3 regions of the Lysinibacillus sp. COL-1 genome follow, and region 3 is predicted to be linked to each of the others. Evidence: a T-box and tRNA genes for the amino acid it is inferred to sense, from the RefSeq annotation. Region 3 holds a T-box; the other regions hold tRNA genes.
The links. The T-box of region 3 lies ahead of proS (proline--tRNA ligase). A T-box ahead of a tRNA ligase gene usually reads a tRNA of that ligase, here a tRNA-Pro.

Region 1 (6,702 bases), on a different contig from region 3:
CACGAAAATAGCTATAAAAAAACATACATATTGCATATATGAAATAGTTTGTTCAAATTTATAATGAATCGAATCATGATTAGAAGATATTGTGAATGAAGAAGGAAAAGAGGTGGGCGACATCTTATAGAAAGGAGAAACAAAATATTAGTCATGTAAAAAAGCTACTGAACCATTGATAGCGGATTCGTAGCTTTCACTCTTTACTAATGTATCATTTATTGATAAAAGAAAAAGCATGTAACACAATATTTGTGCTACATGCTTGATGACCCGTACGGGATTCGAACCCGTGTTACCGCCGTGAAAGGGCGGTGTCTTAACCACTTGACCAACGGGCCGTGGCTCCGAAGGCAGGACTCGAACCTGCGACAACCTGATTAACAGTCAGGTGCTACTACCAACTGAGCTACTTCGGAATAATGATGGGCCTAAATGGACTCGAACCATCGACCTCACGCTTATCAGGCGTGCGCTCTAACCAGCTGAGCTATAGGCCCATTTTGGAGCGGGTGATGAGAATCGAACTCACGACATCAGCTTGGAAGGCTGAGGTTTTACCATTAAACTACACCCGCAAATAATGGTGGGTCAGGACGGAATCGAACCGCCGACACTTAGAGCTTCAATCTAATGCTCTACCAACTGAGCTACTGACCCAAAATGGAGGAGGTAGAGGGATTCGAACCCCCGCGCGGTGTTACCCGCCTGTCGGTTTTCAAGACCGATCCCTTCAGCCAGACTTGGGTATACCTCCAAAAATATTGAACTGGTGGAGCCTAGCGGGATCGAACCGCTGACCTCCTGCGTGCAAGGCAGGCGCTCTCCCAGCTGAGCTAAGGCCCCATTTATCATAAAAAATGGTCGGAATGACAGGATTCGAACCTACGACCCCTTGGTCCCAAACCAAGTGCTCTACCAAGCTGAGCTACATTCCGAAAACATAAATTTATTGGCGCGCCCGACAGGAGTCGAACCCATAACCTTCTGATCCGTAGTCAGACGCTCTATCCAATTGAGCTACGGGCGCAATATTCATTAAAAAACGATGAGCCATGAAGGACTCGAACCTTCGACCCTCTGATTAAAAGTCAGATGCTCTACCAACTGAGCTAATGGCTCGTAAAAAAGAAAAATGGCTGGGGTACTAGGATTCGAACCTAGGCATGACGGAATCAAAATCCGTTGCCTTACCGCTTGGCTATACCCCAATTTGAAAATGGGGCGACTGATGGGAATCGAACCCACGAATGTCGGAACCACAATCCGATGCGTTAACCACTTCGCCACAATCGCCACTATATAAATTATAACAGCTGTATATGAACGAGTACCTCAATACCTGGCAGGGGCAGTAGGAATCGAACCCACACCAAAGGTTTTGGAGACCTCTATTCTACCGTTGAACTATGCCCCTAAAATGGTGGAGGGGGACGGATTCGAACCGCCGAACCCTAAGGAGCGGATTTACAGTCCGCCGCGTTTAGCCACTTCGCTACCCCTCCAAGGGAATGGTGCCGGCGATAGGAGTCGAACCCACGACCTACTGATTACAAGTCAGTTGCTCTACCAACTGAGCTACACCGGCAAAAAAAATGGCGGTCCCGACCGGGATCGAACCGGCGATCTCCTGCGTGACAGGCAGGCATGTTAACCGCTACACCACGGGACCATTTGGTTGCGGGGGCTGGATTTGAACCAACGACCTTCGGGTTATGAGCCCGACGAGCTACCACTGCTCCACCCCGCGATAATACTATACTGTTTTAAAAATAATGGTGGAGGATGACGGGCTCGAACCGCCGACCCTCTGCTTGTAAGGCAGATGCTCTCCCAGCTGAGCTAATCCTCCACGAAAAATAAGCGAAGCGATGTCCTACTCTCACAGGGGGAAGCCCCCAACTACCATCGGCGCTAAAGAGCTTAACTTCCGTGTTCGGTATGGGAACGGGTGTGGCCTCTTTGCCATCATCACTTCACTTATTCAGTTGAAAGAGTTGTTCTTTCAAAACTGGATAAACGGTTCATTGAATGTTTCAAACGTTTTGGTTAAGTCCTCGATCGATTAGTATTCGTCAGCTCCATGTGTCACCACACTTCCACCTCGAACCTATCTACCTCATCGTCTTTGAGGGATCTTACTTACTTGCGTAATGGGAAATCTCATCTTGAGGGGGGCTTCATGCTTAGATGCTTTCAGCACTTATCCCGTCCACACATAGCTACCCAGCGATGCCTTTGGCAAGACAACTGGTACACCAGCGGTGTGTCCATCCCGGTCCTCTCGTACTAAGGACAGCTCCTCTCAAATTTCCTACGCCCACGACGGATAGGGACCGAACTGTCTCACGACGTTCTGAACCCAGCTCGCGTACCGCTTTAATGGGCGAACAGCCCAACCCTTGGGACCGACTACAGCCCCAGGATGCGATGAGCCGACATCGAGGTGCCAAACCTCCCCGTCGATGTGGACTCTTGGGGGAGATAAGCCTGTTATCCCCGGGGTAGCTTTTATCCGTTGAGCGATGGCCCTTCCATGCGGAACCACCGGATCACTAAGCCCGTCTTTCGACCCTGCTCGACTTGTAGGTCTCGCAGTCAAGCTCCCTTGTGCCTTTACACTCTACGAATGATTTCCAACCATTCTGAGGGAACCTTTGGGCGCCTCCGTTACCTTTTAGGAGGCGACCGCCCCAGTCAAACTGTCCGCCTGACACTGTCTCCTACCCCGCTAAGGGGCATGGGTTAGAATTTCAATACAACCAGGGTAGTATCCCACCGACGCCTCCTTCGAAGCTGGCGCTCCGAGATCTCTGGCTCCTACCTATCCTGTACAAGTTGTACCAAAATTCAATATCAGGCTACAGTAAAGCTCCACGGGGTCTTTCCGTCCTGTCGCGGGTAACCTGCATCTTCACAGGTACTATAATTTCACCGAGTCTCTCGTTGAGACAGTGCCCAGATCGTTACGCCTTTCGTGCGGGTCGGAACTTACCCGACAAGGAATTTCGCTACCTTAGGACCGTTATAGTTACGGCCGCCGTTTACTGGGGCTTCAATTCGCAGCTTCGCTTGCGCTAACCACTCCTCTTAACCTTCCAGCACCGGGCAGGCGTCAGCCCCTATACGTCACCTTACGGTTTTGCAGAGACCTGTGTTTTTGCTAAACAGTCGCCTGGGCCTATTCACTGCGGCTCTCATGCGCTTGCACGCTCAAGAGCACCCCTTCTCCCGAAGTTACGGGGTCATTTTGCCGAGTTCCTTAACGAGAGTTCTCTCGCACACCTTAGGATTCTCTCCTCGACTACCTGTGTCGGTTTGCGGTACGGGCACCTCTCACCTCGATAGAGGCTTTTCTTGGCAGTGTGAAATCAGGAACTTCGTCCATACGGACTCGCCATCACAGCTCAACGTTACAGTGTGCGGATTTGCCTACACACACGCCTTACTGCTTGGACGCGCATAACCAACAGCGCGCTTACCCTATCCTACTGCGTCCCCCCATTTCTCAAACGGTGAGGAGGTGGTACAGGAATATCAACCTGTTGTCCATCGCCTACGCCTATCGGCCTCGGCTTAGGTCCCGACTAACCCTGAGCGGACGAGCCTTCCTCAGGAAACCTTAGTCATACGGTGGACGGGATTCTCACCCGTCTTTCGCTACTCATACCGGCATTCTCACTTCTAAGCGCTCCACCAGTCCTTCCGGTCTGACTTCAACGCACTTAGAACGCTCTCCTACCACTGACATCGTAGATGTCAATCCACAGCTTCGGTGAATCGTTTAGCCCCGATACATTTTCGGCGCAGCGTCACTCGACCAGTGAGCTATTACGCACTCTTTAAATGATGGCTGCTTCTAAGCCAACATCCTGGTTGTCTGTGCAACGCCACATCCTTTTCCACTTAACGATTACTTTGGGACCTTAGCTGGTGGTCTGGGCTGTTTCCCTTTTGACTACGGATCTTATCACTCGCAGTCTGACTCCCGTGTATAAATATCTGGCATTCGGAGTTTGTCTGAATTCGGTAAACCGGGATGGCCCCCTAGTCCAAACAGTGCTCTACCTCCAGTATTCTCATCACGAGGCTAGCCCTAAAGCTATTTCGGAGAGAACCAGCTATCTCCAAGTTCGATTGGAATTTCTCCGCTACCCACACCTCATCCCCGCACTTTTCAACGTGCGTGGGTTCGGGCCTCCAGTAAGTGTTACCTTACCTTCACCCTGGACATGGGTAGATCACCTGGTTTCGGGTCTACGACCACGTACTATTTCGCCCTATTCAGACTCGCTTTCGCTGCGGCTCCGCCTTCTAAAGCTTAACCTCGCACGTAATCGTAACTCGCCGGTTCATTCTACAAAAGGCACGCTATCACCCATTAACGGGCTCTAACTACTTGTAGGCACACGGTTTCAGGATCTCTTTCACTCCCCTTCCGGGGTGCTTTTCACCTTTCCCTCACGGTACTGGTTCACTATCGGTCACTAGGTAGTATTTAGCCTTGGGAGATGGTCCTCCCAGATTCCGACGGAATTTCACGTGTTCCGCCGTACTCAGGATCCACTCAGGAGAGAACGAACTTTCGACTACAGGGCTTTTACCTGCTCTGGCGGACCTTTCCAAGTCGCTTCATCTAACTCGCTCTTTTGTAACTCCGTATTGAGTGTCCTACAACCCCAAGAGGCAAGCCTCTTGGTTTGGGCTCTTCCCGTTTCGCTCGCCGCTACTCAGGGAATCGATTTTTCTTTCTCTTCCTCCAGGTACTTAGATGTTTCAGTTCCCTGGGTCTGCCTTCAAGACGCTATGTATTCACGTCAAGATACTACGCGATTAAACGTAGTGGGTTCCCCCATTCGGAAATCTCCGGATCAAAGCTCACTTACAGCTCCCCGAAGCATATCGGTGTTAGTGCCGTCCTTCTTCGGCTCCTAGTGCCAAGGCATTCGCCGTGCGCCCTTAATAACTTAACCTAACGGCTTTCAATACACATCACATTTCGTTGTCAGCTTCACTCGTTCAATCAGTCACGTACTCAAGTACGCTCCTTCATTCACTCGATTGCTTCCTAGAACTGCTCGTGTCTTGAAACCTTCTAATGTTATTAAGCCTATAAAAAAACTTAAAAAAATAAATGTGTTTGTTACAATTTCAATGTCGTTTTATCCAGTTTTCAAAGAACAAGTTTTGAAGCTTTTCATTCAAGAAAGAATGAACCTTCAAAACTGAACGCAAAACGTAATCTTACAAACCCTAGGTTTGTATTCCGAAATAATCCTTAGAAAGGAGGTGATCCAGCCGCACCTTCCGATACGGCTACCTTGTTACGACTTCACCCCAATCATCTATCCCACCTTCGGCGGCTGGCTCCAAAAGGTTACCTCACCGACTTCGGGTGTTACAAACTCTCGTGGTGTGACGGGCGGTGTGTACAAGGCCCGGGAACGTATTCACCGCGGCATGCTGATCCGCGATTACTAGCGATTCCGGCTTCATGTAGGCGAGTTGCAGCCTACAATCCGAACTGAGAACGACTTTATCGGATTAGCTCCCTCTCGCGAGTTGGCAACCGTTTGTATCGTCCATTGTAGCACGTGTGTAGCCCAGGTCATAAGGGGCATGATGATTTGACGTCATCCCCACCTTCCTCCGGTTTGTCACCGGCAGTCACCTTAGAGTGCCCAACTAAATGATGGCAACTAAGATCAAGGGTTGCGCTCGTTGCGGGACTTAACCCAACATCTCACGACACGAGCTGACGACAACCATGCACCACCTGTCACCGTTGCCCCCGAAGGGGAAACTATATCTCTACAGTGGTCAACGGGATGTCAAGACCTGGTAAGGTTCTTCGCGTTGCTTCGAATTAAACCACATGCTCCACCGCTTGTGCGGGCCCCCGTCAATTCCTTTGAGTTTCAGTCTTGCGACCGTACTCCCCAGGCGGAGTGCTTAATGCGTTAGCTGCAGCACTAAGGGGCGGAAACCCCCTAACACTTAGCACTCATCGTTTACGGCGTGGACTACCAGGGTATCTAATCCTGTTTGCTCCCCACGCTTTCGCGCCTCAGTGTCAGTTACAGACCAGATAGTCGCCTTCGCCACTGGTGTTCCTCCAAATCTCTACGCATTTCACCGCTACACTTGGAATTCCACTATCCTCTTCTGCACTCAAGTCTCCCAGTTTCCAATGACCCTCCACGGTTGAGCCGTGGGCTTTCACATCAGACTTAAGAAACCACCTGCGCGCGCTTTACGCCCAATAATTCCGGACAACGCTTGCCACCTACGTATTACCGCGGCTGCTGGCACGTAGTTAGCCGTGGCTTTCTAATAAGGTACCGTCAAGGTACAGCCAGTTACTACTGTACTTGTTCTTCCCTTACAACAGAGTTTTACGAACCGAAATCCTTCTTCACTCACGCGGCGTTGCTCCATCAGGCTTTCGCCCATTGTGGAAGATTCCCTACTGCTGCCTCCCGTAGGAGTCTGGGCCGTGTCTCAGTCCCAGTGTGGCCGATCACCCTCTCAGGTCGGCTACGCATCGTCGCCTTGGTGAGCCGTTACCTCACCAACTAGCTAATGCGCCGCGGGCCCATCCTATAGCGACAGCCGAAACCGTCTTTTAGTGTTTCACCATGAGGTGAAACAGATTATTCGGTATTAGCCCCGGTTTCCCGGAGTTATCCCAAACTATAAGGT
Region 2 (6,702 bases), 1.3 Mb from region 3:
CTCACCTATTAATAATTTTTGTAAGGGTCCCTTTACCACAGCAAGCACATCACCGGTCTTTACTGTCTCTCCATCTTTTTTTAGAAGTTGGATTTTTATTGATCGATCGAGTAAGTGAAAGCCATACTCAATAATGAGCGCCCCGCAGAAAACCCCATTTTCTTTAGCATAAAAAGAAAATGATCCCTGCTGTTCAGCTGAAAAGATATATTCACTCGATAAATCCCCATCACCTAAATCCTCATTAAAAAATTGCTTGAGCATTTCCTCGAGTTTGATGATATTCATACAATGAGTTCCTCACTTTCATTTGGCCTTGCGAAAAAATAATCCAACGACTTGCCCAGTGTGCGTCCATTTCTAATTTATCCGTACGAATATGAGCACCACGCGTTTCCGTTCGTGTAATTGCAGCATGTGCCATTAATGTTGCAACAACATGCATCATAAATAGTTCCAATTCAGCTTGTTCTAGACCCTTTAGATTCGTATAAAGAAGTGATTGTAAGGAGGGTAATTGCTGAATAAAATGCTGCAAGTCATTAACGTTTCGCACGATGCCTAAAAACTGCATCATGTATTGCTGTAACTGCTGTTTGCTAAATAAAGATGGCATTATTTCAGCACATTGATGGTGGTCATGTGTGAAATTTTTTTGATGGCAACCATGTTGAATGATGAACTGAGCCATTCTTTGCCCAAACGTAATACCTTCCAATAGGGAGTTACTTGCTAAACGGTTCGCACCATGGACACCTGTACAGGCAACTTCCCCCACTGCATATAGATTAGGTATAGTGGTTCTTCCTTTGTCATCAGCAATAACGCCCCCCATTAAGAAATGACTTCCTGGAGCTACAGGAATTAAGCCATCTTGTAAATAAACTTGATTGTCATAGCAAAGCTGAGCAATTGTTGGGAATTTCACTTCAAAATTTTGAATGTTAGTAATATCAATAAACGTCTCCTCACCAGCAGCACGTTTTTTAAAAAGTGCAAGTGCCGTAATATGTCTTGGTGCTAAGTCAAGTTGGGCATGTAAGCCTGTCATAATGGGCTGACGCTGTGCATCGACAAAGATGCCACCAGCACCTCGAACAGCTTCGGAAACTAATCCCTTCGCCTCATTTTCACACCAAAGCAGACTAGGGTGGAACTGCATAAATTCCATATCACTGATGGCAGCACCTGCGCGAAATGCTAACGCGATGCCGTCACCTGTATTGGTTGGACAATTAGATGTGCTTGAATAGAGTGCACCTGCACCACCTGTCGCTAAAATGACATGATGGGCCAAATAGCGTGTAATGCCTTTTTGTCCTTTGGTAAGTGCGCCTATGCAGTCACCATCTGTATTCCGTAAAAGCTCATAAGCCATTTCATAACAATTCACCTTTGTTTTAGGCGAAAGTTTATGAAGTAAGTAATCTATGAAAATTTGACCAGTACGATCACCACCTGCATGTAGAATACGATGATGACTATGTGCCCCTTCGAGTCCTAGAGCCGGTTTTCCATCAACATGACGATCGATAGGGAGACCAGTCTTTAAATATTTCTGCATGATTTTAGTGCCATCTTCTATGAGTGTAGTAACATGTTTTTTCTCGTGATGATATTCTCCAGCTTTCAATGTATCAGCAATGTGGTGTTCAATATGATCTTTCTCACTTGTAACAGCAGCGATGCCACCTTGTGCACGATAAGAACTACTCATATAAAGAGATGATTTTGTAACAATTTGTACTTGAAAATGTTCTTCGAGCAGTAAAGCAGCTTGAAGTGCAGCAATTCCACTGCCGATTATAAGGACATCTGCCTTTACATCCATAGTTATACCCTCTTTACAGTTGTCTTGACACTTATCTTTACATAAAATAAAAAAGAAAACAAGACTTGATGAACTAGAGAGGGAGAAGACAATGATTTATATGGATTATGCTGCGACATCACCGATGACGAAGGAGGCTCTTGCAGCTTATGTAGAGGTAGCACAGCGTTATTATGGAAATAGTGCAAGTCTTCATGATTTAGGAGGACAAGCCTATTATTTTGTCCAGCAATCAAGAGAGGTTGTAGCCAATGCTTTAGGCGTAAATAGTGACGGTATTATTTTTACAGGGAGCGGGACAGAAGGAAATATCCTGGCTATCTTGTCATTAGCGCTAGCCTCTAAAAAAGGAAAACACATTATTTCATCTCAAGCTGAGCATACGTCTGTGCATGCAGCATTGAATACGCTTGAGAAAATGGGTTTTATAGTGACAAAATTGCCTTTACAGATGGATGGATGGATTGACCTTGAACAATTACAGCAAGCAATCCGCAAAGATACGGCTTTGATTACAATTCAACATGTCAATTCTGAAATTGGTGCTATTCAGCCTGTAGAGAAAATAATAGAGATGGCTAAAAAATCTGATGTTTTCAGCCATATTGACTGTGTACAATCATTTGGGAAGCTTGCTATACCAAGTGGAGTAGATGCCATCACAATCTCAGCTCATAAAATAGGTGGACCAAAGGGGTGTGGTGCTGTCTATCTGAATCCTGCGCTCCGAGTACCTGCCTTAACACCGGGTGTGACTCATGAGAGGGGTTTAAGAGGCGGCACATTAGATACACCAGCAATTGTAGCCTTTGCGGCAGCAATTGAAAACTATCAATATGAAAGACAACATTATGAGACTTTAAGAAGATTTTTGAAAAACAATTTGCCTGAAACATGCCAATTAATAGAATGTAACCAACAATTGCCTACTATTTGTGGCGTAATGATGGATAAAATAGAGGGACAATATGTTCTTTTAAAGTTAAATGAGGCAGGAATCTGTATTTCGACGGGTAGTGCATGTGATATTCATAGTGAATCTGGAACGAAAGCCATTTTATCAATGGGTTACTCTTTGGAAGCAGCACGCCAATTTTTTAGACTATCTTTTGGAGCTTCCACAACATTTGAAGAAATTCTAAGATTGAAACAAGAGCTTTTAACTATTTAATGAAACAACAAGTGAAGGGTTTTCTATACCCTTTCCTTGTTTAGAAATAGATTATAAGCTAAGAAAATAGGTGAAATAAAATAATTGTTTTCTTTTGAAACAACAATTGTTATAATATTTTGCAGGGCAATATTTTCTCTTACTTAGCAAAAATAACTTCAAAAAGTAATAATTTCTTTTTTTTATAAAAAAGTATTGCACAATGTGAGAAAACGTTATACAATAATTCTTGTCTTGAAGGACAGGTAAACAACTTCAAAACAAGATACATAAAGAAACTTCTGCTAAGAACGCAGAAGCCAGCACATCCATGTGCAAGTCTAGTGATGATGGCAAAGAGGTCACACCCGTTCCCATACCGAACACGGAAGTTAAGCTCTTTAGCGCCGATGGTAGTTGGGGGCTTCCCCCTGTGAGAGTAGGACGTCGCTAGGCATAATACCCAGGAGGATTAGCTCAGCTGGGAGAGCATCTGCCTTACAAGCAGAGGGTCGGCGGTTCGAGCCCGTCATCCTCCACCATATGCCGGTTTAGCTCAGCAGGTAGAGCAACTGACTTGTAATCAGTAGGTCGTGGGTTCGATTCCTATAGCCGGCACCATTTTTTTAGAGCCATTAGCTCAGTTGGTAGAGCATCTGACTTTTAATCAGAGGGTCGAAGGTTCGAGTCCTTCATGGCTCACCATTTTTAAATAATAATAAGCGGGTGTGGCGGAATTGGCAGACGCACTAGACTTAGGATCTAGCGCCGCAAGGCGTGGGGGTTCGACTCCCTTCACCCGCACCATTATTTCATTGCCAGATAAAAAAACTTATGCACATGCGGAAGTAGTTCAGTGGTAGAACACCACCTTGCCAAGGTGGGGGTCGCGAGTTCGAACCTCGTCTTCCGCTCCAAATGTGCCGGGGTGGCGGAACTGGCAGACGCACAGGACTTAAAATCCTGCGGTAGGTGACTACCGTACCGGTTCGATTCCGGTCCTCGGCACCATTTTTAATGCGCCCGTAGCTCAATTGGATAGAGCGTCTGACTACGGATCAGAAGGTTATGGGTTCGACTCCTGTCGGGCGCGCCAAAAAGAACGGGAAGTAGCTCAGCTTGGTAGAGCACTTGGTTTGGGACCAAGGGGTCGCAGGTTCGAATCCTGTCTTCCCGACCATTTCCAAAGAAATTATGGGGCCTTAGCTCAGCTGGGAGAGCGCCTGCCTTGCACGCAGGAGGTCAGCGGTTCGATCCCGCTAGGCTCCACCATAATAAATTAACCAGTATAAAGATCCTGGCGGCGTAGCTCAGCTGGCTAGAGCGTACGGTTCATACCCGTAAGGTCGGGGGTTCGATCCCCTCTGCCGCCATCTTAAAGGACCTTTAGCTCAGTTGGTTAGAGCAGACGGCTCATAACCGTCCGGTCGCAGGTTCGAGTCCTGCAAGGTCCACCATTTATATATTGCAACGGAGGTATACCCAAGTCTGGCTGAAGGGATCGGTCTTGAAAACCGACAGGCGGGTAACACCGCGCGGGGGTTCGAATCCCTCTACCTCCTCCAGTTTTAAATCTTTATAAATGGTGCTTTAAAAACTCGAAACCGTATAAAATTATCGCGGGGTGGAGCAGTGGTAGCTCGTCGGGCTCATAACCCGAAGGTCGTTGGTTCAAATCCGGCCCCCGCAACCAAATGGTCCCGTGGTGTAGCGGTTAACATGCCTGCCTGTCACGCAGGAGATCGCCGGTTCGATCCCGGTCGGGACCGCCATTATTTTCATAAGAAGATATGAAAAGCAAAAGAAAATAAGCTTAGCATGGACGAAATGGGTCAGTAGCTCAGTTGGTAGAGCATTAGATTGAAGCTCTAAGTGTCGGCGGTTCGATTCCGTCCTGACCCACCATTTATGCGGGTGTAGTTTAATGGTAAAACCTCAGCCTTCCAAGCTGATGTCGTGGGTTCGATTCCCATCACCCGCTCCAAGGGCCTATAGCTCAGCTGGTTAGAGCGCACGCCTGATAAGCGTGAGGTCGATGGTTCGAGTCCATTTAGGCCCATTATTATTCCGAAGTAGCTCAGTTGGTAGTAGCACCTGACTGTTAATCAGGTTGTCGCAGGTTCGAGTCCTGCCTTCGGAGCCATTTTTATGTGGGGAAGTACTCAAGAGGCTGAAGAGGCGCCCCTGCTAAGGGTGTAGGTCGGGTAACCGGCGCGAGGGTTCAAATCCCTCCTTCTCCGCCATTGGCCCGTTGGTCAAGTGGTTAAGACACCGCCCTTTCACGGCGGTAACACGGGTTCGAATCCCGTACGGGTCATACTAAGTGCAGTAGATGAATTACATCTACTGCACTTTTTAATTGATTTGATAACATAGTTACTATAAAAATGAAGCCTTCACAGAACATCGAATCTGTGAAGGCTTGTTAATTATATAGGAAGTTAAGAAATTTTTCTCCCTTTTCCGTAGGGGATCATAAACGCATAACAAGGAACTTAGACAAATGTAAGTTCTGTATTGTATAATTTTGTATTTTGAAGCTAGATGGACTAAGCTAATGATAAAGGAGGGATAGGAATGAATGAAAAATTAAAGTGGGTGCACAATCAGCTGGATAAAGCAAATGACGGAACAGCTTTACTGCCATATTTTACATTGGAACAAGTAAAGAAAGTGGGGCAATTTCTACGTACATATGAGCAATTTGAAAAGACACCTCTCCATCATCTTGATTCACTTGCTTCATGGATGGGTGTAGAAAAAATTTTGGTAAAAGACGAATCCTATCGATTTGGCTTAAACGCATTTAAAGTATTAGGCGGAGTTTATGCAATTGCGCAGTATGTTGCCAATAGACTCCAGAAAAATATAGAGGAACTATCGTTTGAACAATTAAAATCATCAGAAGTAAAAGCGCAGATAGGTAATTTAACCTTTATTTCAACAACAGATGGTAACCATGGTCGTGGTGTGGCATGGGCGGCTCGTGAACTGGGGTATCAAGCGCGAATATATATGCCAGCTGGCAGTGCCGATGAACGTTTACAGCATATTAAAAAAGAAGGAGCCTATGCTGAAATAACGACAATGAATTATGATGAAACCGTGCGTTATTCCTCGCAGCTAGCACAAGAAAATGGCTGGGTCCTGATTCAGGATACGATGTGGGATGGCTACGAAGAAATACCATTATGGATTATGCAAGGCTACACAACACTTGTACATGAAATCGTTGAACAGATGCAGCAAGCTCCGACACATGTATTTTTACAAGCTGGTGTTGGGTCATTTGCAGGGGCAGTAGTAGCTTTTTTACAACAATATTATGAGCAGGATATTACATTTGTGTTAGTTGAGCCACATGTTGCTAATTGTTATTATGAGAGCTTTAAGGCAGGTACTGAGCAATATGTAACTGTTGGTGGAGAGATGAAAACCATAATGGCGGGCCTTGCTTGCGGTGAACCTAATCCACAGGCTTGGCAACTTTTAAAAGCCCATATAAAAATAAGCATCTCCTGTGGGGAAGAAATAGCAGCAACAGGAATGCGCGTTCTTGCAAATCCATTGGCTTCAGACTCACGTATTATAGCAGGAGAATCAGGAGCGGCTCCGTTTGGTTGCTTTTATGAATTAATGACTAATGAACACTACAAAGATTTAATACTCGACCTACAGCTAGACGAACATGCGAGGGTGTTGTTTATTAATACAGAGGGCG
Region 3 (6,702 bases):
TTAGTAGCAATCATGAAAGGAAGTTAGAAGGGTGACAGATTATCGAGAGGGTTATGAATTTTACCGCCAAGTATGTGAGGAGCACGGACTAGAGCCTATTAATTTTCACTATTATATTTTAAATTTATCGCAAGAGCAGTTACATGCATATAACCAATATGCAAAATCATCAGAAGAGTCAATCGAATATGAGGTTTCTTAACTTGTAAAATACCTTATTACCTCTGTGGGTTCGTAAGGTATTTTTGCTTTCACAAAAAATTTACATAGCTGCATTCTCTTTATCTAGCATAATTGAAATTTGTATTTAATAGATAAATAGCCTAAAGAAAGCACTTTCAATAGTACAAAAGTATCAAAAAACTTTACAATTAGGTAAATTTAGGGTGTTTATAACCGCTATTTTTTGGCTATTTTCTCATAAATCCTCAAATAGGGCTTTAGATGTTTTTGATATTTGGGTTGAATTAACTGCTTTTCTAAGACTATAATATAATTACATAAAAAAGGGCGATATACCACAACTTTATACCTCGCTGTAAGATAAAGCAAAAGTACCAAACCCTTCATATTTTAATGAACGGAGAATGAAAATGATGAATATCACGCCTAATAGCATTAATCAAATGAACTATAGTCTAAAAGAATTACAAGATATCTTTTCCGCCATGAATAGTTCCATCATTGTAGCGATTACCGATCGTACCGGGAAAATTACGTTTGTTAATGATCATTTTTGCAAAATTTCGAAGTATACGCGTGAAGAATTATTAGGTCAAGATCACCGTTTACTTAACTCAGGCTTCCATCCTAAATCTTTCTTTAGAGAGATGTGGAGAACAATAGGTAATGGTGATATGTGGAATGGCGAGGTGTGCAATCGTGCGAAAGATGGCAGTTTATATTGGGTAAAGACAACGATTTTCCCATTCCTTGATGAAAAGGGAAAGCCTTATCAATATATCGCCATTCGCGTCGATATTACAGCGCAAAAGGACATAAAAAAAATTACCCATATTGCCTATCACGATGAATTAACAGGACTGCCAAATCGTCGTAAACTAGAACAGCGTTTAGAAAATGAATTCCATCAATCTCGACGTACAGGAGATAAATTTGCGTTATTTTTCATTGATGTGAATCGATTCAAACACATTAACGACGGGCTTGGTCATATTATCGGCGATATGTTTTTAGTGGAAATGTCGAATCGTCTACGAAATGTTGATTATACATCTAATTCATTCTATCGCCACAATAGTGATGAATTTGTCATGATTTTAAATGACGTCAGTCGCATTGACGAAATGGCCAAAGAAATCATTAATGTCTTCAATGAAAGTTTCATCGTCGATACCTATGAATTTTATGCAAGCATCAGTATCGGCATTAGTATATTCCCAGATCATGCAAACTCTGTAGAAGAATTATTGAAAAATGCGGATATTGCCATGTATGCAGCAAAATCTACGCGTGGAAATCAGTACCGTTTATACCGTGACAATATGGATGAAGCCAACGATAAATGGCTTCTATTAGAAACAAAATTACACCAAGCATTAAAACAGGACCGCTTAGAATTACATTACCAGCCTAAAATTGATTTAAAAACAGATACGGTCATTGGCATGGAAGCCTTGCTACGCTGGTATGATCCTGAATTAGGTCATATTCCACCAGATCGTTTTATTCCATTTGCAGAAGAATGTGGGCTTATTAATGATATCGGTGTTTGGGTATTACATAAAGCCTGTGCTCAAGCTCGTTTTTGGAATGAAGCACATAATTTAACATTGCGCGTAGCCGTCAATATTTCTCCGATTCATATTAGTACAAGTAGCTTTGTGGACATGGTGTGTGAAGTCATTGCAGAAACAGGCATTGACCCACACTTATTAGAAATTGAAATTACGGAAATGAGTATGCTTGATTATACGGAAGATTTAATTGATACCATCAAGCAATTACGGGCATTGGGCATTACGATTTCATTAGACGATTTCGGGACAGGCTATTCATCGTTAAACTACTTAAAAAAATTCCCTGTGGATGTCCTTAAAATTGACCGTGCCTTTGTCCGTGACATTGTGCCTGAAAAATCAGGGATTGCGATGATTTCAGCTATGATTTCCTTAGCACATGCTTTAAATCTTCAAGTAGTTGCTGAAGGTGTCGAGGAAGAAGCTGAATTGAACGTACTTCGTGAGCATGGCTGTGAGTATGTGCAGGGTTATTATTTCAGTAAGCCATTGTCTGTAGATGATTTTACAGATTTAATCGTTAATTCTGTGACAAAATAGACCAGTTATGAATTGCTATTCCTGAATGATTTTGCTAAAGTGGGATAAAGCCAAACAGTTCATACAATATTCAATTTGATGATGTGGCCAAGTAAGTAAGAATTGTGAGACAGAAAATATAGCAATTGCTGAGAGCTATATCACCGCTTCTTTACTGAACACCTACCACGGAGATGTTATGCAAACATAACCGAGTCGTTTTCGTTACCAAACGTGAGAGGGTTTTAAGTTCTACTTAAAGCTAAATCAAGGTGGTACCACGTCTATCCAGCACAAAGACGTCCTTATTCAGAGGACAGCTTTGTGCTTTTTTCATTCAGCTTGATAGTAACAGCTCGCTGAAACAAGCTAAACGCCCTGGTAGATGGCACTGTTTTTCTTACACCAAGGCAACAATGATTTAACAAAAATTGGAGGAGATCACATGTCAAAACAATTAGAAGATTTTTCGAAATGGTATATTGAGACTATCCAAAAAGCTGATTTAATGGATTATACACCTGTTCGTGGCTGTATTGCCTTTAAACCTGATGGCTATGAGATTTGGGAGCATATTCAAGAGGAAATGGATCGTCGCTTTAAAGAGACAGGGCATCGTAATGCCTATTTCCCAATGCTTATTCCTGAATCTTTCTTCCAAAAAGAAAAGGATCATATCGAAGGATTCTCACCTGAGCTACCTTGGGTAACAGAGGCAGCAGGGGAACAATTAGAAGAACGTCTGGCACTACGTCCAACGTCTGAAACGATGATTGGCCATCTTTACTCCAATTGGATTAAAAGCTACCGTGACCTACCCGTTTTGATTAATCAATGGGCAAACGTCTTCCGTTGGGAAAAGAAAACTCTTCCTTTTATTCGCACATCTGAATTTTTATGGCAAGAAGGACATACAGCGCACGTCGATGAAGAGGATGCTCGTCAAGAAACGATGCAAATGCTTGAAATCTATAAAGAAGTTGTAGAACAAGTACTAGCAATTCCAGTTTATGACGGACAAAAAACACCTTCTGAACGTTTTGCAGGTGCTGTCGATACGTATTCGATTGAGGCGATGATGAAAAATGGCAAGGCTGTGCAAGCTGGTACATCTCATTATTTAGGCACGAAATTTGCAGAAGCCTTTAACATTAAGTATTTAAATAAAGCGAACCAGCATGAGTATGTACACACAACATCTTGGGGTACATCTACGCGCTTAATCGGCTCGGTAATTATGGTGCATGGTGATGAGCAGGGGCTTGTTTTACCTCCTCGCATCGCGCCAACTCAAGTTGTTTTAATTCCAGTGGGACCATGGAAAAAGAACCCTCAAATTATGGAGCATCTAGATGAAATTTTTGTCGCTTTAAAAGCGAAGGGCATTCGCGTACGCCTTGACGATTCGGACCAATCACCAGGCTTTAAGTTCAATGAATGGGAGCTAAAAGGGGTGCCAGTTCGCATTGAATTAGGACCTCGTGATCTTGACAACAATCAAGCTTTACTTAAAGCCCGTGATGAAGAGGAAAAACGAACAATTGATTTAGCTACGATTATCACAGCCATTGAAGAAGAATTAACAACCATGCAAGCGCGCTTACTCGAAAAAGCACGTCAGTTCCGTGAAGCAAACACACATACAATGATTGATTCATTACCACAATTACAACAGCATATTGAAGCAGCCAAAGCAAACGGTACAATTCCTGGCTGGGTACTAGCTGGTTGGTGTGGAGAAGATGCATGCGAGGAAAAAGTGAAGGAAGAAACAAAATATACATCTCGTAATATGCCGTTTAATCCACCAACAACAAAAACAACATGTATTGGCTGTGGAAATGAAGCTAAACATACGGTTTGGTTTGCACAAGCCTATTAATAACGACTACAACAGCCTCCTATTTAATTAGGAGGCTGTTGTTATGAGGTGGTGATCGATTACATCCTTTGCTTTCGGGAAGTAGTCCAATTTTAAGCTTTCGCCATCCATCTGTCTGATCAGTTAAAAAGACTGCCGTTACGCCCCCATTAGGATATTTAAAATAGTCCTGATAACCTGATAATATCGTTAAAAACTGAAGATTGTTTGCATGCAATTCTGTCTTTTCATACAGCTCTCACTTCGCTGTTTCTTCAAGGGTTTCCCCTGGCTCCATTACTCCTCCAGGTAATCCCCACATTTCGATATCAGCACGAAATTGAAGTAGAACTTCTCTCGTTTGATTTAAGACAATTACTGTAGAACCTACTAAAATAACAGGCATTGTCCCAATTAGTTGTCTTAATTATGGTTACATAATCACTCATAGCGCCCCTCCAACATAGTTAGCCAGATTTTTATTCTACTTATGATAAAATGAAGGGGTGTTATATCTTGAAAATTTCCTGAAGAAATGGGGATATAGCGATTAAAAATGATGCTACTATGACTCAATTTTTTGATAAGGATGCTAACAGACTATTTTTGACAAGGAGATAAGGGAATGACAGATACAACAGGCTGGAAACAGAATGCACAAAATCGTCCATTTATTGCCTCATTTAGTGGTGGAAAGGACAGTACTTTAGCTTTATATAAAGCATCCCAGGTAGGTCAGGCTGTAGGACTGCTTGTGATGCTAGAGGAGGAAGGGAAACGTTCGAGGTCACACGGCATGCCACCTGAGCTTATCCAGGCGCAGGCTGACTCGATCGGATTGCCTGTCTTTACGGCTGCAGCTAGTTGGGCAGACTACGAAAGTGTCTTTATGCACCTTTTAGAAAAGGCAAAACAGCAGGGGGCAGAAGTGTTAGTGACAGGTGACTTAGATATGCCTGCACATGGCTGCTGGCATGATAAGGTCACAAAAAATGCTGGGTTACAGCTAGGCATGCCATTATGGGAAATGGACCATCGCGAAGCAGTCGATGAATTTATTAACTTAGGATTTATCACGATGATTGTCACGGTCAACTTATCCTTAGGAATGACTGAGGATGATTTAGGGCGAATACTTACCCCTGAATATGTATTAGAACTAGAAGCTCGTAAGATTGACCCGTGCGGGGAGGGAGGAGAATTCCATACAACCGTCATTGATGGCCCTCTTTTTCAGCAGCCAATAGCTGTGCGCAAATGTCCAATTATAAGAGATGGAGACTATGCATTTTTACCTTTAGAACTAGCGTAAATCCACAGCCTTTCTTGTGATGATCATGGTTTTTCCTTTTAATGTATATGGTCGTGTGTAATAAAATGATTACAGAGGAAAAATACATTAAATGGGGATGAATTACTATTAGTATTAAGTGCTTTGTCAAATCCTTATCGTTGAAAAATGATTGCCACTCTTCATCAAGAAAAGCAATATGTTAGCTGGCTAGCGCGAGAGTTAGGGAAGCTAAATTGATTAATGGTTATCACGAAATTTCTGAAAGTGGCAAAGCATTGAAAAAATACTGAAACAAGTTGATTAGACAAATGAGCGTTTCTTAAATAAACGATTTCGAGTAATAGAGAAAACAATGAGTCAACATATAGGCTTACTACATACTCTGGTTTTCATGGCTCTCATAATAAATTTAAAGAAATAGATACTAATAATGAACGAAAAGTACAAAGGCTCTCACCTCTGTACTTTTTTTGCATTTTGGCTGTTTCTTCTTTATAGGTATAGAATCCATCTCATTTTGTCCAAAATAATCATTGACCGGACACTAAATGGTGTCATATAATTAAGACACCATTTAGTGTCCTATTAGAAAGGGTGGTGGTTTTGAATAATAATCATCAAGAGCGTGACGTTTATGTAGCCATTGCTGACCCTACAAGACGAAAGTTGATTCGTTTACTGGCAGAGACAGATGAGTTACCGCTTCACGAATTAACCGCTCAATTTGACATGGGGCGTACCGCTGTTTCGAAACATTTAGCCATCCTGAAAGATGCAGGTCTTGTCGTTGCTCGCAAGGAAGGTAGAGAGACAAGGTATCGGCTGAATGCGGCCCCGTTGAAAGAAATACAGGATTGGGTATCGTTTTATGAAGGATTTTGGAAAGAAAGAATCGCTAAATTACATCTATTATTGGAGGAAAAAAAATGAAACCAGATGTATCATTAGATTTTACATTTACAAGTTCAATCGAGCAGGTTTGGCATGCTTTAACCGATTCAGATACGCTAGCAAAATGGATTTGGAATAATGACTTCCAACCAATCGTTGGGCATAAATTTCAATTCCGTGCTGAACCAAATGAATGGTGGGACGGCATTGTAGACTGTGAGGTACTTGTAGTAGAAGAGCCTCATACATTATCTTACACTTGGACAAGTGCTGGTGAAACAACGACTGTTACATGGACATTAACACAAGATTCAGATGGCACGACTCAGCTTCATCTTGATCAAAGTGGCTTTAGCGAAGAAACAAAAGCTCGTCAA

Region 1: it has a tRNA-Pro gene. The T-box ahead of proS (proline--tRNA ligase) is inferred to sense a tRNA for this amino acid. The anticodon was not compared.
Region 2: it has a tRNA-Pro gene. The T-box ahead of proS (proline--tRNA ligase) is inferred to sense a tRNA for this amino acid. The anticodon was not compared.

What each region holds. Positions count from the first base shown of each region.
Region 1 is NZ_JCAWSJ010000002.1:640,722-647,423, reverse strand. Features, by position in the region: tRNA gene AC6BKE_RS03680 (tRNA-Glu) at 270-341, opposite strand; tRNA gene AC6BKE_RS03675 (tRNA-Asn) at 343-419, opposite strand; tRNA gene AC6BKE_RS03670 (tRNA-Ile) at 427-500, opposite strand; tRNA gene AC6BKE_RS03665 (tRNA-Gly) at 505-578, opposite strand; tRNA gene AC6BKE_RS03660 (tRNA-Phe) at 585-660, opposite strand; tRNA gene AC6BKE_RS03655 (tRNA-Ser) at 665-757, opposite strand; tRNA gene AC6BKE_RS03650 (tRNA-Ala) at 771-846, opposite strand; tRNA gene AC6BKE_RS03645 (tRNA-Pro) at 862-938, opposite strand; tRNA gene AC6BKE_RS03640 (tRNA-Arg) at 954-1,030, opposite strand; tRNA gene AC6BKE_RS03635 (tRNA-Lys) at 1,050-1,122, opposite strand; tRNA gene AC6BKE_RS03630 (tRNA-Gln) at 1,137-1,211, opposite strand; tRNA gene AC6BKE_RS03625 (tRNA-His) at 1,221-1,296, opposite strand; tRNA gene AC6BKE_RS03620 (tRNA-Trp) at 1,344-1,417, opposite strand; tRNA gene AC6BKE_RS03615 (tRNA-Tyr) at 1,422-1,505, opposite strand; tRNA gene AC6BKE_RS03610 (tRNA-Thr) at 1,513-1,588, opposite strand; tRNA gene AC6BKE_RS03605 (tRNA-Asp) at 1,597-1,672, opposite strand; tRNA gene AC6BKE_RS03600 (tRNA-Met) at 1,676-1,750, opposite strand; tRNA gene AC6BKE_RS03595 (tRNA-Val) at 1,777-1,852, opposite strand; rRNA gene rrf (5S ribosomal RNA) at 1,864-1,979, opposite strand; rRNA gene AC6BKE_RS03585 (23S ribosomal RNA) at 2,046-4,973, opposite strand; rRNA gene AC6BKE_RS03580 (16S ribosomal RNA) at 5,283-6,702, opposite strand, start outside.
Region 2 is NZ_JCAWSJ010000004.1:3,432,579-3,439,280, reverse strand. Features, by position in the region: gene nadC (carboxylating nicotinate-nucleotide diphosphorylase) at 1-288, opposite strand, end outside; gene nadB (L-aspartate oxidase) at 245-1,831, opposite strand; gene AC6BKE_RS25190 (cysteine desulfurase family protein) at 1,932-3,002, shown strand; rRNA gene rrf (5S ribosomal RNA) at 3,322-3,437, shown strand; tRNA gene AC6BKE_RS25180 (tRNA-Val) at 3,448-3,523, shown strand; tRNA gene AC6BKE_RS25175 (tRNA-Thr) at 3,527-3,602, shown strand; tRNA gene AC6BKE_RS25170 (tRNA-Lys) at 3,611-3,686, shown strand; tRNA gene AC6BKE_RS25165 (tRNA-Leu) at 3,704-3,788, shown strand; tRNA gene AC6BKE_RS25160 (tRNA-Gly) at 3,824-3,898, shown strand; tRNA gene AC6BKE_RS25155 (tRNA-Leu) at 3,904-3,992, shown strand; tRNA gene AC6BKE_RS25150 (tRNA-Arg) at 4,001-4,077, shown strand; tRNA gene AC6BKE_RS25145 (tRNA-Pro) at 4,085-4,161, shown strand; tRNA gene AC6BKE_RS25140 (tRNA-Ala) at 4,178-4,253, shown strand; tRNA gene AC6BKE_RS25135 (tRNA-Met) at 4,281-4,354, shown strand; tRNA gene AC6BKE_RS25130 (tRNA-Ile) at 4,362-4,438, shown strand; tRNA gene AC6BKE_RS25125 (tRNA-Ser) at 4,454-4,546, shown strand; tRNA gene AC6BKE_RS25120 (tRNA-Met) at 4,600-4,674, shown strand; tRNA gene AC6BKE_RS25115 (tRNA-Asp) at 4,678-4,753, shown strand; tRNA gene AC6BKE_RS25110 (tRNA-Phe) at 4,811-4,886, shown strand; tRNA gene AC6BKE_RS25105 (tRNA-Gly) at 4,892-4,965, shown strand; tRNA gene AC6BKE_RS25100 (tRNA-Ile) at 4,967-5,040, shown strand; tRNA gene AC6BKE_RS25095 (tRNA-Asn) at 5,048-5,124, shown strand; tRNA gene AC6BKE_RS25090 (tRNA-Ser) at 5,134-5,224, shown strand; tRNA gene AC6BKE_RS25085 (tRNA-Glu) at 5,227-5,298, shown strand; gene AC6BKE_RS25080 (diaminopropionate ammonia-lyase) at 5,559-6,702, shown strand, end outside.
Region 3 is NZ_JCAWSJ010000004.1:2,126,805-2,133,506, forward strand. Features, by position in the region: gene AC6BKE_RS18910 (hypothetical protein) at 32-202, shown strand; gene AC6BKE_RS18915 (putative bifunctional diguanylate cyclase/phosphodiesterase) at 594-2,300, shown strand; T-box leader at 2,370-2,589, shown strand; gene proS (proline--tRNA ligase) at 2,725-4,161, shown strand; gene AC6BKE_RS18925 (NUDIX domain-containing protein) at 4,400-4,546, opposite strand; gene AC6BKE_RS18930 (Dph6-related ATP pyrophosphatase) at 4,766-5,452, shown strand; gene AC6BKE_RS18935 (ArsR/SmtB family transcription factor) at 6,038-6,364, shown strand; gene AC6BKE_RS18940 (SRPBCC family protein) at 6,361-6,702, shown strand, end outside.